Regions from separate parts of the Gottfriedia sp. NPDC056225 genome, predicted to be linked through region 3. Evidence: riboswitches for the same ligand, from Rfam matches in the RefSeq annotation. Region 3 holds a riboswitch; each other region holds the start of a gene.
What was found. A riboswitch is a leader RNA that binds a small molecule or an ion and turns the genes downstream of it on or off. The one in region 3 is predicted to bind thiamine pyrophosphate.
Positions count from the first base shown of each region.

Region 1 (3,285 bases), on a different contig from region 3:
GAAATTCAACTTTCCAAAAAATTTGTGCTTTGGATGCTCCTGCCATTTTCATATAATTTATTAACTCACTTGGTGTTTGTCGAAATCCATCCAATGCTGAAACAGTTATGGGGAAAAAACACACGAGCGATATAATGATTAATTTTGGCAGTACACCAAACCCGAACCAAATAATTAAAAGTGGTGCTAATACAATAATTGGTACATTTTGCGAAAGAATTAATAATGGATAAAAAGCTTTCTTTACACCTGGTATTAAATGCAATAGAAATGCTATTAAAAGTCCAAGCAAGCTACCTATTAACAATCCGATAATCGTTAATTGAATTGAAGATGTTATATGTGGAAGTATAGAATCCAAAGAATGAATTCCTTCTTTAAAGATTGCAATTGGTCCTGGCAATAGCCAAGGCTCTATTTTCCAAATTTTAATACTGAGCTGCCAACAGATTAAAAAAAGCAGGATGACAACAAATGGCTGCCATCCTTTCATATTTTTTCGTTTCATTAACGGTACTTCTCCGTTAACACATCCATTGTAATCCCTTGTGGTTGATAAAGGATTTTCATTTGAGTTATAACATTATGGCAACCTATTTCGATCATTCTTTCATTCATTTTTTGAACAACTTGTAATAATTCATTCAAATCACCTTCCATTGTTGTTTCCAATGGCTGTACTTGATATTTCACACCTGATTCATCAATAATTTTAATCGCTTCATCGACTGCGGGAATGACATCCTCAATATTATTTGTTTTTGGTATTATTTGAACACTCATTAATGTAGTTTTCAATTTTACTCCTCCTTATTTTGGTAAGAATTCATTTGTAAAAGCTTCTTCTGGCTTAAATTTACCTTCTAATAATTTATTTTCAGCTAAAAAATCTGCATAGTTTTTCCAAACCGTTAACTTTTGCTCACCCCAACGATTTGCATCGTCTTTATATTTAGATGCTAACCACTCTTGGCTTTTTTCTACTAAATTTTTATCTAGATCTGGATTATCTTTAAGTAAAATCGCTGCAGCTTCCTTCGGGTTATCAATCGCAAAATTATATCCTTTTGATGCAGCGGCAACAAACGCTTTTACTACTTTCGGGTTTTTACTAATCATTTTTTCGTTTGTAGCTAATACTGGCGTATAGTAATCTAGTTTTTTACTATAATCTGTTAAATAAATCATATTTAACTTCTCTCCACGAAGCTCAGCTTCAATACCTGTCCATCCTTGATAAATCCAAGCAAAGTCGATATCTCTTTTTACAGCTGTAAAGAAATCAGCATCGCCCATATTAACGATATTTAACTTATTAACATTCGCATGTTCTTCTGACATAAGTGATTTTAAAACGGCTTTTTCAACCGGTGAACCCCATCCACCATATGTTTTTCCAACGAAATCTTTTGGAGACGTAATTTCTTTTTTCGCAGGCGATGCAAAACCAGAAGTATTATGTTGAATAACTGCTGCAATTGAAACAATTGGTACATTTTGAACTCTAGCCTGTGTAATTGACTCTTGATAAGAAACGCCAAAATCCGCTTTACCTGAAGCAACTAATTGATCTGCTCCTGTTTCTCCTGGACTAATAATATCTACATCAAGGCCTTGTTCCTTAAAATATCCTTTTTCTTTCGCAACAAATAGCCCCGTATGATTTGTATTTGGTGTCCAATCTAGTACGACTGTCACCTTTTTTAATTGCTTGCTCTTTCCACTAGTCGCGGTTTTACTTTGACCACACCCAGTTAACATTAAACAAATAGCTACTAAAAAAACTACTAATCTTTTCATTTACTAATACTCCCTTTTGTTTTTGGTTTATACAAAAATAAAACGCCCGGATAGTAACCCGGACGTTAATGCGCTGTAAAAAACATATCTAAAAAGAGATACTGTTCCCTACGCTGGCATCACCCAGATCAGGTTCTAAGAGTCAACATCTTAAGGATGTTATCTCAGCCAGCAACACTGGCACCTCCACATTTTTCTCATATAAACTTTTCATCATAAATATAACAGATAATGATTGAATTTACGAACTATTTTTAACCTACGTTTAATTGTTTTAATAGTCTGTTAATACAAGCTATTTAACGATAAGATTTTGTCATATTTTAAATGAGATTATTAAACAAAAATATCATTTCTTATAGTAAAATCTTACTTGAATATCGAATATACTACATCATCAAATTATGATTAAAATGAGGGGATTTTTTGAATAAACCAATCGGAGTCATAGACTCAGGAGTTGGGGGCTTAACAGTTGCCAAACAAATTATAAGACAATTACCTAAGGAAGATATAGTATACCTAGGCGATACTGCTAGATGTCCATATGGATCACGACCATATGAGGAGATCAGGGAATTCACTTGGGAAATGACTAATTTTCTTTTAGAAAAAGACATAAAAATGTTAGTCATCGCCTGCAATACTGCCACTTCAGTAGTATTAAGTGAAATGAGAGAAAAACTTCAAATCCCAGTAATAGGTGTTGTGCACCCTGGTGCCAGAGCTGCAATAAAATTAACACAAAACGATCAAATCGGTGTAATTGGTACGAATGCTACTATAAATAGTAAAGCCTATCATGGCGCACTAAAACGAATTAATGACAAAGTGATAATTAAAGGTTTGGCTTGTCCAGAGTTTGCTGGAATCGTCGAAAATGGGGACTACAATAAACCTGAAATATTTGAGATTGTTAAACAAACTCTTACCCCACTTTTAGATTCAACTATTGATACACTAATACTTGGATGTACGCACTACCCTTTATTAAGCCCAATCATTCAAAAGGTGATGGGTCCTTCTATTCAGCTCATCAGCTCCGGCGATGAAACAGCATTAGAAGTCAGTGCAATACTCGATCAACAAAATATTTTATCTAATTCCGAAAACACTATACATGAATTTTATACAACTGGAGATCCAATCGTTTTTAGTAAAATAGCTTCCTCTTTGTTCCAAGAGCCTTTGGAAAATGTAAAACATATAAAACTATAAGAGTTCTAAAGTGAACTCAATAAAAAAGAAAACCAACAAAGTAAACATTTGTTGGTTTTTGTATTTTTAAATTGCAAACGCTCATCAATTTAATCAAATTTAATCTTTTGTATTACTTGAAAAATAATCTTTCAGCATCGCATTATTCTTTACAATATCATCTAATGTATATTGATCTAAAACTTGTAAAAATTGATCCAATGCGTTATTAAATATATGTTTTAAAGAACAAACAGGCGTAATAACACAAGTACCGCCATGCTCAAA
Region 1 covers NZ_JBHJTJ010000022.1:53,641-56,925, forward strand. The annotation lists gene ACFCYN_RS15050 (ABC transporter permease) at 1-508, opposite strand, end outside; gene ACFCYN_RS15055 (thiamine-binding protein) at 508-783, opposite strand; gene ACFCYN_RS15060 (ABC transporter substrate-binding protein) at 811-1,800, opposite strand; TPP riboswitch at 1,889-1,998, opposite strand; gene racE (glutamate racemase) at 2,227-3,018, shown strand; gene ACFCYN_RS15070 (RrF2 family transcriptional regulator) at 3,118-3,285, opposite strand, start outside.
Region 1: it holds a riboswitch for thiamine pyrophosphate, as region 3 does, so the genes downstream of both, ACFCYN_RS15060 (ABC transporter substrate-binding protein) here and thiC (phosphomethylpyrimidine synthase ThiC) in region 3, are expected to answer to the same signal.

Region 2 (3,285 bases), on a different contig from region 3:
CGATACCAACTGCGAATAAACCTAAATTTGCACTCATTAATACAGCTACTGGATCCACTTCATTAAATGCTAATGCTGCCCCAAGCCCAATAATATACATCCATGAACTTCCAAACATATATCCTATGAAACTACCAATTGCCCCGTCTTTTGTAGTTTTCGCGAATCGAGTATAGTCACTAATTAATGGAATCCATGATAGTGGCATAATGACTGATAATTCAACTGCTTCGCCAAAAGATAATCCTGAAGTACTTGGCTGAGAAAGAATTTTATCACTTTTAAAAATAACAAAACATAATACAATCGTTAAAACAAATAGCAAACAAACGGCCATACTATTAAGTTTTTTTGAAGCATTTTGCCCAAAGTACAACCAAATTGCTATTAGCACTCCAATTACTAAACACCAAACCCAAAGGTGATTAAAATGATAATCATTTTTTGTGACTATATTGATTGAACGAGCTCCTGTTAAAATCATAATTGCCGTCCAACCAAGCAACTGTAATACATTTAAAATTGAAAACAAGTAACTACCATAGCTACCGAATGAAATTTTTGTTGATTCCATTGCGGTTAATCTTTGCTGAGAGCCAATTACACCACCTAATACAAGTAAAAGTGTTCCTATTAAATGTCCTACTAAAATAGCTGTTAAACCTTTAGTAAAACCTAATGGAGCTATTAATGCCCCTGTCATGATTTCCGCTACTGATACCGCAGCACCAAACCAAAGTGTCGTAAAATTCCACTTTGTCATTTTTGCATTTTGATTAGACATGTTGAACTCCTGCCTTTTCATACAAAGAGTAGAAGTGATGGACAGGACCTACTCCTTTTCCGATTGAGAAGGAATGTTGAATCGCTAATGTTATATAGTTTTTTGCTTCTCTAATTGCCTCATTTAATTCAAGTTCATTCGCTAAATTAGATGTAATTGCTGAAGATAAAGTACATCCAGTACCGTGAGTATTAATTGTATTGATTCTAACGCTATTAAAGCTAGTAAACTCCTCACCATTAAAGCAAATATCTGTTGCTTCACCCTCTAAATGGCCACCTTTTACAAGGACGTTTTTTGCACCTAATGAATAAATTTGTATAGCAGCTTCTTTCATTTCTTCAATCGTCGTAATTTTTCTTCCAGTAATAACTTCTGCTTCAGGAAGATTCGGTGTAATAACAGTTGCTAACGGAATTAATTCTTGAATTAAAGCTTCCTTTGCATCCGGGCTTAGTAAGTCGAACCCGCTCTTAGAAACCATGACTGGATCAACTACAATATGCTTTGGTCTATATTCCTTTAGTTTTTCAGCAATTACTTTAATCGTATCGATTTGTGATACCATACCAATTTTTACTGCATCTACTTCGATATCTGTAAATATTGCATCTAATTGACTCGCAATAATCTCTGGTGTCATATCTTGAACAGCAAACACTCCTTGCGTATTTTGAGCAGTTACTGCTGTTATTACACTCATTCCAAAAACACCATGAGCTGAAAACGTCTTTAAATCTGCTTGAATTCCAGCACCACCACTTGAATCAGAGCCGGCTATTGTTAATACTTTCTTCAATGTTCTTCCCCCTATTTAATGAATAGAACTCTTTTGATCTTACAGATAGAAGATGAAACTTGATTTTAAATACAAAAAAGCACAAATCCCATAAGGACTTGTGCTCGAACAAATCAATGTTATGAATACAAAAATGTATTCTACCGTTCACTTTCCTACGCTGGCATTATCCAGATCAGGTTAAAGGGTTAAAGACTATTCGTGTCTTAATCTCAGCCGACCATTTACGGCACCCCTAGTACTATTCAATTATTTAATTTGATTACTTTATCATCTTAATTAATCCTTATACTTTATTCAAGTATTTAGACCAGATTTATTTAGAAAAAACCTCTCTTAATACTAGTTGAGAGGCTTTAACATTTATTATTTTAAATCTTTTACTTCTTTTAATACGCCTTCTAGTTCGTCACCGGCTTGGTTAAGTGTATCTGCATCCAATGGAGAAACTTTTACTCCCGCTTCGATAATATGAAGTGGAGTTTCAACTTTTTCATACAAAGCTTTGTCTTTATCTTTTACAGAGTCTTCAAATTTTTCCCATGATTTTTCAAGTGATCCTCCACTTTCTTTCGCCTTTGCTTCATCATTATTCGAAACTTGTGTTTTTAGTTCAGAAATCGTTTTGATCATATCGTCAGATCCTGATTTAATTGCATTGTCTGTGTTCGTTCCACATGCAGATAAAGTTAAAGATAGTCCTAGAGCCATTGCCGCGATCAATTTTTTATTAGATAACATTTTTCGTTCCCTCCGAATTTTTACTACTTTTTTTATTATTTTTATTCGAGAATCTATTATAAATAACAGTTATACAAGCTATTAGTAACAAGAACATCTGTGGTACAAAGCTCTCCCAAGTAGAATAGATTGCAAAGAAATCTATTGTTGGAATAGGAGCTTGGGTAGCAGGAAGTAATCCTGAAAGTTGTAAACCGTGAATACCCATACCCGCAAATTTAAAGCATAAGTAGAACATTAAAATACTAGAAACAAGGAAAAACGGTCTCATTGGAATCTTTAAGCCAACCTTTAATATTAAGAAGCTCAGTATTGCTAAAATAGCAAACCCTAACGCAATTCCTATTAATAAAGATGATAGTTTAATTGATGAAGCCATTCCAATAAAGAATAATACTGTTTCAGTTCCTTCGCGAAACACTGCTAAAAACGCAAGAATAGCTAAAGATAATAGGCTACCCGTATTTAATGCTTTATCACTTTTAGTTTTAATATATTGTTGCCATTGCTTCGTATTAGATTTGCTATGTAACCAGTAACTCATATATAAAAGCATGACAGCCGCAAATACTCCAGTCCAGCCTGCAATCAAGAAGTTATTGCTTCCAAAAGCACCTGCTGAGAATAAGATATTTACAATAACACCTAGTATAATACTGACGCCTAAACCAGTACCAACACCAAACCAGATCCACTTACTTTTCTTTTCTTGACCAGACTTTTTAATAAAACCTAGTAATGCTACAACTACTAGTAATGCTTCTAATCCTTCTCGAAGTAGAATTGTAATAGCATCTAACATTGTATAACTAGTTTTAGATGCTAAAGGTAATAGATAATCACGCATATTAGTAATTGTTTTTGTAGCCGCTTTCACATCTGGTGTTTTAGCAGTTAACATTGCATAAGATGTAACCATATCTCTTTCAGAGTCAGTGTAAACTTTTTGTGATTGTGTTAA
Region 2 covers NZ_JBHJTJ010000001.1:109,818-113,102, forward strand. The annotation lists gene cytX (putative hydroxymethylpyrimidine transporter CytX) at 1-784, opposite strand, end outside; gene thiD (bifunctional hydroxymethylpyrimidine kinase/phosphomethylpyrimidine kinase) at 777-1,583, opposite strand; TPP riboswitch at 1,719-1,830, opposite strand; gene ACFCYN_RS00590 (hypothetical protein) at 1,950-2,324, opposite strand; gene ACFCYN_RS00595 (FTR1 family iron permease) at 2,314-3,285, opposite strand, start outside.
Region 2: it holds a riboswitch for thiamine pyrophosphate, as region 3 does, so the genes downstream of both, thiD (bifunctional hydroxymethylpyrimidine kinase/phosphomethylpyrimidine kinase) here and thiC (phosphomethylpyrimidine synthase ThiC) in region 3, are expected to answer to the same signal.

Region 3 (3,285 bases):
CGAGCATCCCCGCAGCTGCCTTTGTCGTTTTCTGACCAACTTGCTGTCCTTCTAAAACTGCGACATTAATGTTTTCTTTCGCTAGATAATAAGCAATGGAACAGCCAATAATGCCACCCCCAATTACGATAACATCAAATCTCTTGTTCATAAGTCAGTTTGCACCTTTCAAAATATTGCAGCGCAGCATCTAGTGGGTTTCGAGAAGAGAAGATTCCAGACATTACAGCTATCCCATCAATCTTGTTCTCCTTCAAAAATTGGATATGCTCAGGCAATATACCGCCTACTGCGTAGATTGGTATAGTCAGAGTTTTTTTCATTTCGGGTATGATTTCAATCCCATTTGGAGTTAGACCGGCTTTACACTTTGTTTCAAAACAATGACCGTAAAGGACATAATCAGCCTGATCACTTTCAGCTAGGATTGCTTCAGTAAGCGTGTGGACTGATTTTCCTACTCGTAAGTTAGGAAAATATTCTTTTACATCAACAAGAGGGAGTCCATGTCCCGGTAAGTGTATATTTGATAGATTTGCAAAAATAGCAATATCTAAACGATCATTTAAAACGATTTTCTTCATATCCACTTTGTTCATTTTTAATAGATTTAAGAGTGAGATTATTTCGATCGCTTTTTTTGATTTCTCGCGAATATGTACATAGTCAACTACATCGATTATTTGAATAATTTTGGAAGCAAGTACTTCGATTGAGTGCTGATCATCTGTAATTGCAATAAGTTCCATGCTCCAGCCTCTTTCATTAACAAAATTTTTTCAAACAAAAAAAACCACTTTCCTAAAAAAAGAAAGTGGTTACATTGCACACAAAATAAATAGAGAATGCGCCACTTTCCTACGCAGGTACTAGCCTGTTCAGGTTTTAAGGGTTTAAAAGTAACTACTCTATTCTCAGCCCTTATCAAGGGATCCCCTAGTGATGAATCTGTATGAAAATTAATCTTAGCATAGCATATAAAAAATAATATTCAATACTAAAATTTTTTTTACGAGTCAAAATATTTACCATAAATTGGGCTTGAAGCATAATGAAATCAAGTATTTAAGCGAGTATTAAAAATGCTAATAATTTTTTGAAATGAACATTCCTGTAAAAATTTAGGAAATAAAAGCATTTACATTTTAAACTTGTGGGTTTATATTTAGTGTGAACAATTTAATCGTTTGACTAGGGGTGTCCAATTAGTTGGGCTGAGAGAGAAACACATTTAAGTTTCTTAACCCTCAGGACCTGATCTGGTTCATACCAGCGTGGGGAAGTTAGAAATTTCTCATTAATGAAGTCTAATCGTTAATGTAGTTTTGCTAACATTTTGCCGGGTCTTAACTTTAAGATCCGGCTTTTTTCATGCTTAAAATGGATTGGATTTCGTCCTTTTTTAATCATTTAAAAAGGGGAATGAAATCAATGAACAATTCTGTAAATGAAATGAATTTTTCCATCATGTCTAGTTTTTCTGGTAGTAAAAAGGTTTATGTTGAAGGATCTAGATCTGATATTAAAGTGCCGATGCGTGAGATTCAATTAAGTCCAACAACTGGTACTTTTGGCGAAGAAGAAAATGCACCAGTTAGAGTATATGACACAAGTGGACCTTACACAGATTCATCTGCCTCAGTTGATATTCGCGAGGGGCTTAAGCCGATCGGACAAAACTGGGTGATTGAGCGAAATGATGTTGAAGAATATGTAGGGCGTGAAGTAAAGCCTGAAGATAATGGATATAAAAAAGAATCAGATAAACATGAGGTTGAAATCTTTAAAGGTTTAAAAAGAAAACCATTGCGTGCAAAGGATAACGGAAATATTACGCAATTGCATTATGCACGTAAAGGTATTATTACACCTGAAATGGAATTTATTGCAATTCGAGAAAATAGAACAGCTGAATTTGTTCGAGATGAAGTTGCAAGAGGAAGAGCTGTCATTCCATCAAATATTAATCATCCGGAAAGTGAGCCAATGATTATCGGCCGTAATTTTCATGTGAAAATAAACGCCAATATAGGTAACTCAGCCGTTACATCCTCAATTGAAGAAGAAGTAGAAAAAATGACATGGGCTACTCGCTGGGGAGCCGATACGATGATGGATCTTTCAACCGGAAAAAATATTCACACAACACGTGAATGGATTATCCGAAATTCTCCGGTACCAGTAGGGACAGTTCCAATTTATCAAGCACTTGAAAAGGTAAATGGAATTGCAGAAGACTTATCTTGGGAAGTGTTTAGAGACACTCTAATCGAGCAAGCTGAACAAGGAGTAGATTACTTTACGATTCACGCAGGTGTACTATTGCGTTACATTCCATTAACTGCAAAACGAGTGACAGGAATCGTATCTCGTGGTGGTTCTATATTGGCTCAGTGGTGTTTAGCTCACCATAAAGAGAATTTCTTATATACCCATTTTGAGGAAATTTGTGAAATAATGAAGCGCTATGACGTAACATTCTCTTTAGGAGATGGCTTGCGCCCAGGTTCGATCGCCGATGCAAATGACGAAGCACAATTTTCGGAATTAGAAACACTTGGAGAGCTAACAAAAATTGCTTGGAAACATGACGTTCAAGTTATGATTGAAGGACCGGGACATGTTCCAATGCATTTAATTAAAGAGAATATGGATAAACAATTAGAAATTTGTCAAGAAGCACCTTTTTACACATTAGGTCCACTAACGACAGATATTGCGCCTGGTTATGATCATATAACGTCAGCAATCGGTGCAGCAATGATTGGTTGGTTTGGTACAGCGATGCTTTGCTATGTAACTCCGAAAGAGCATTTAGGTCTTCCAAATAAAGAAGATGTTAGAGTAGGGGTAATCACATATAAAATAGCAGCACATGCAGCTGACTTAGCAAAAGGTCATCCTGGAGCACAAAAAAGAGATGATGCACTTTCAAAAGCTCGATTTGAATTTAGATGGCGTGATCAGTTTAATCTTTCTCTTGATCCAGAAAGAGCAATTGAATACCACGATGAAACATTACCTGCTGAGGGAGCTAAAACAGCCCATTTTTGTTCAATGTGTGGTCCAAAATTCTGTAGTATGAGAATCTCACAAGACATTCGAGATATAGTAAAACAAGAAGAACTTCAAAATGAATCAACCATTGAAGAAGGAATGAAAGAAAAAGCATTAGAATTTAGAAAAAACGGCGGAGAAATCTATCAATAAGGGTGTGAGCCTTATATGAATAGGGTAGAAGGAATCAAAAAAGAAATAAAGCAATTAGAAGAAAATATGAATCAG
Region 3 covers NZ_JBHJTJ010000003.1:132,082-135,366, forward strand. The annotation lists gene thiO (glycine oxidase ThiO) at 1-151, opposite strand, end outside; gene ACFCYN_RS04025 (thiamine phosphate synthase) at 135-749, opposite strand; TPP riboswitch at 839-948, opposite strand; TPP riboswitch at 1,184-1,298, shown strand; gene thiC (phosphomethylpyrimidine synthase ThiC) at 1,432-3,210, shown strand; gene ACFCYN_RS04035 (hypothetical protein) at 3,226-3,285, shown strand, end outside.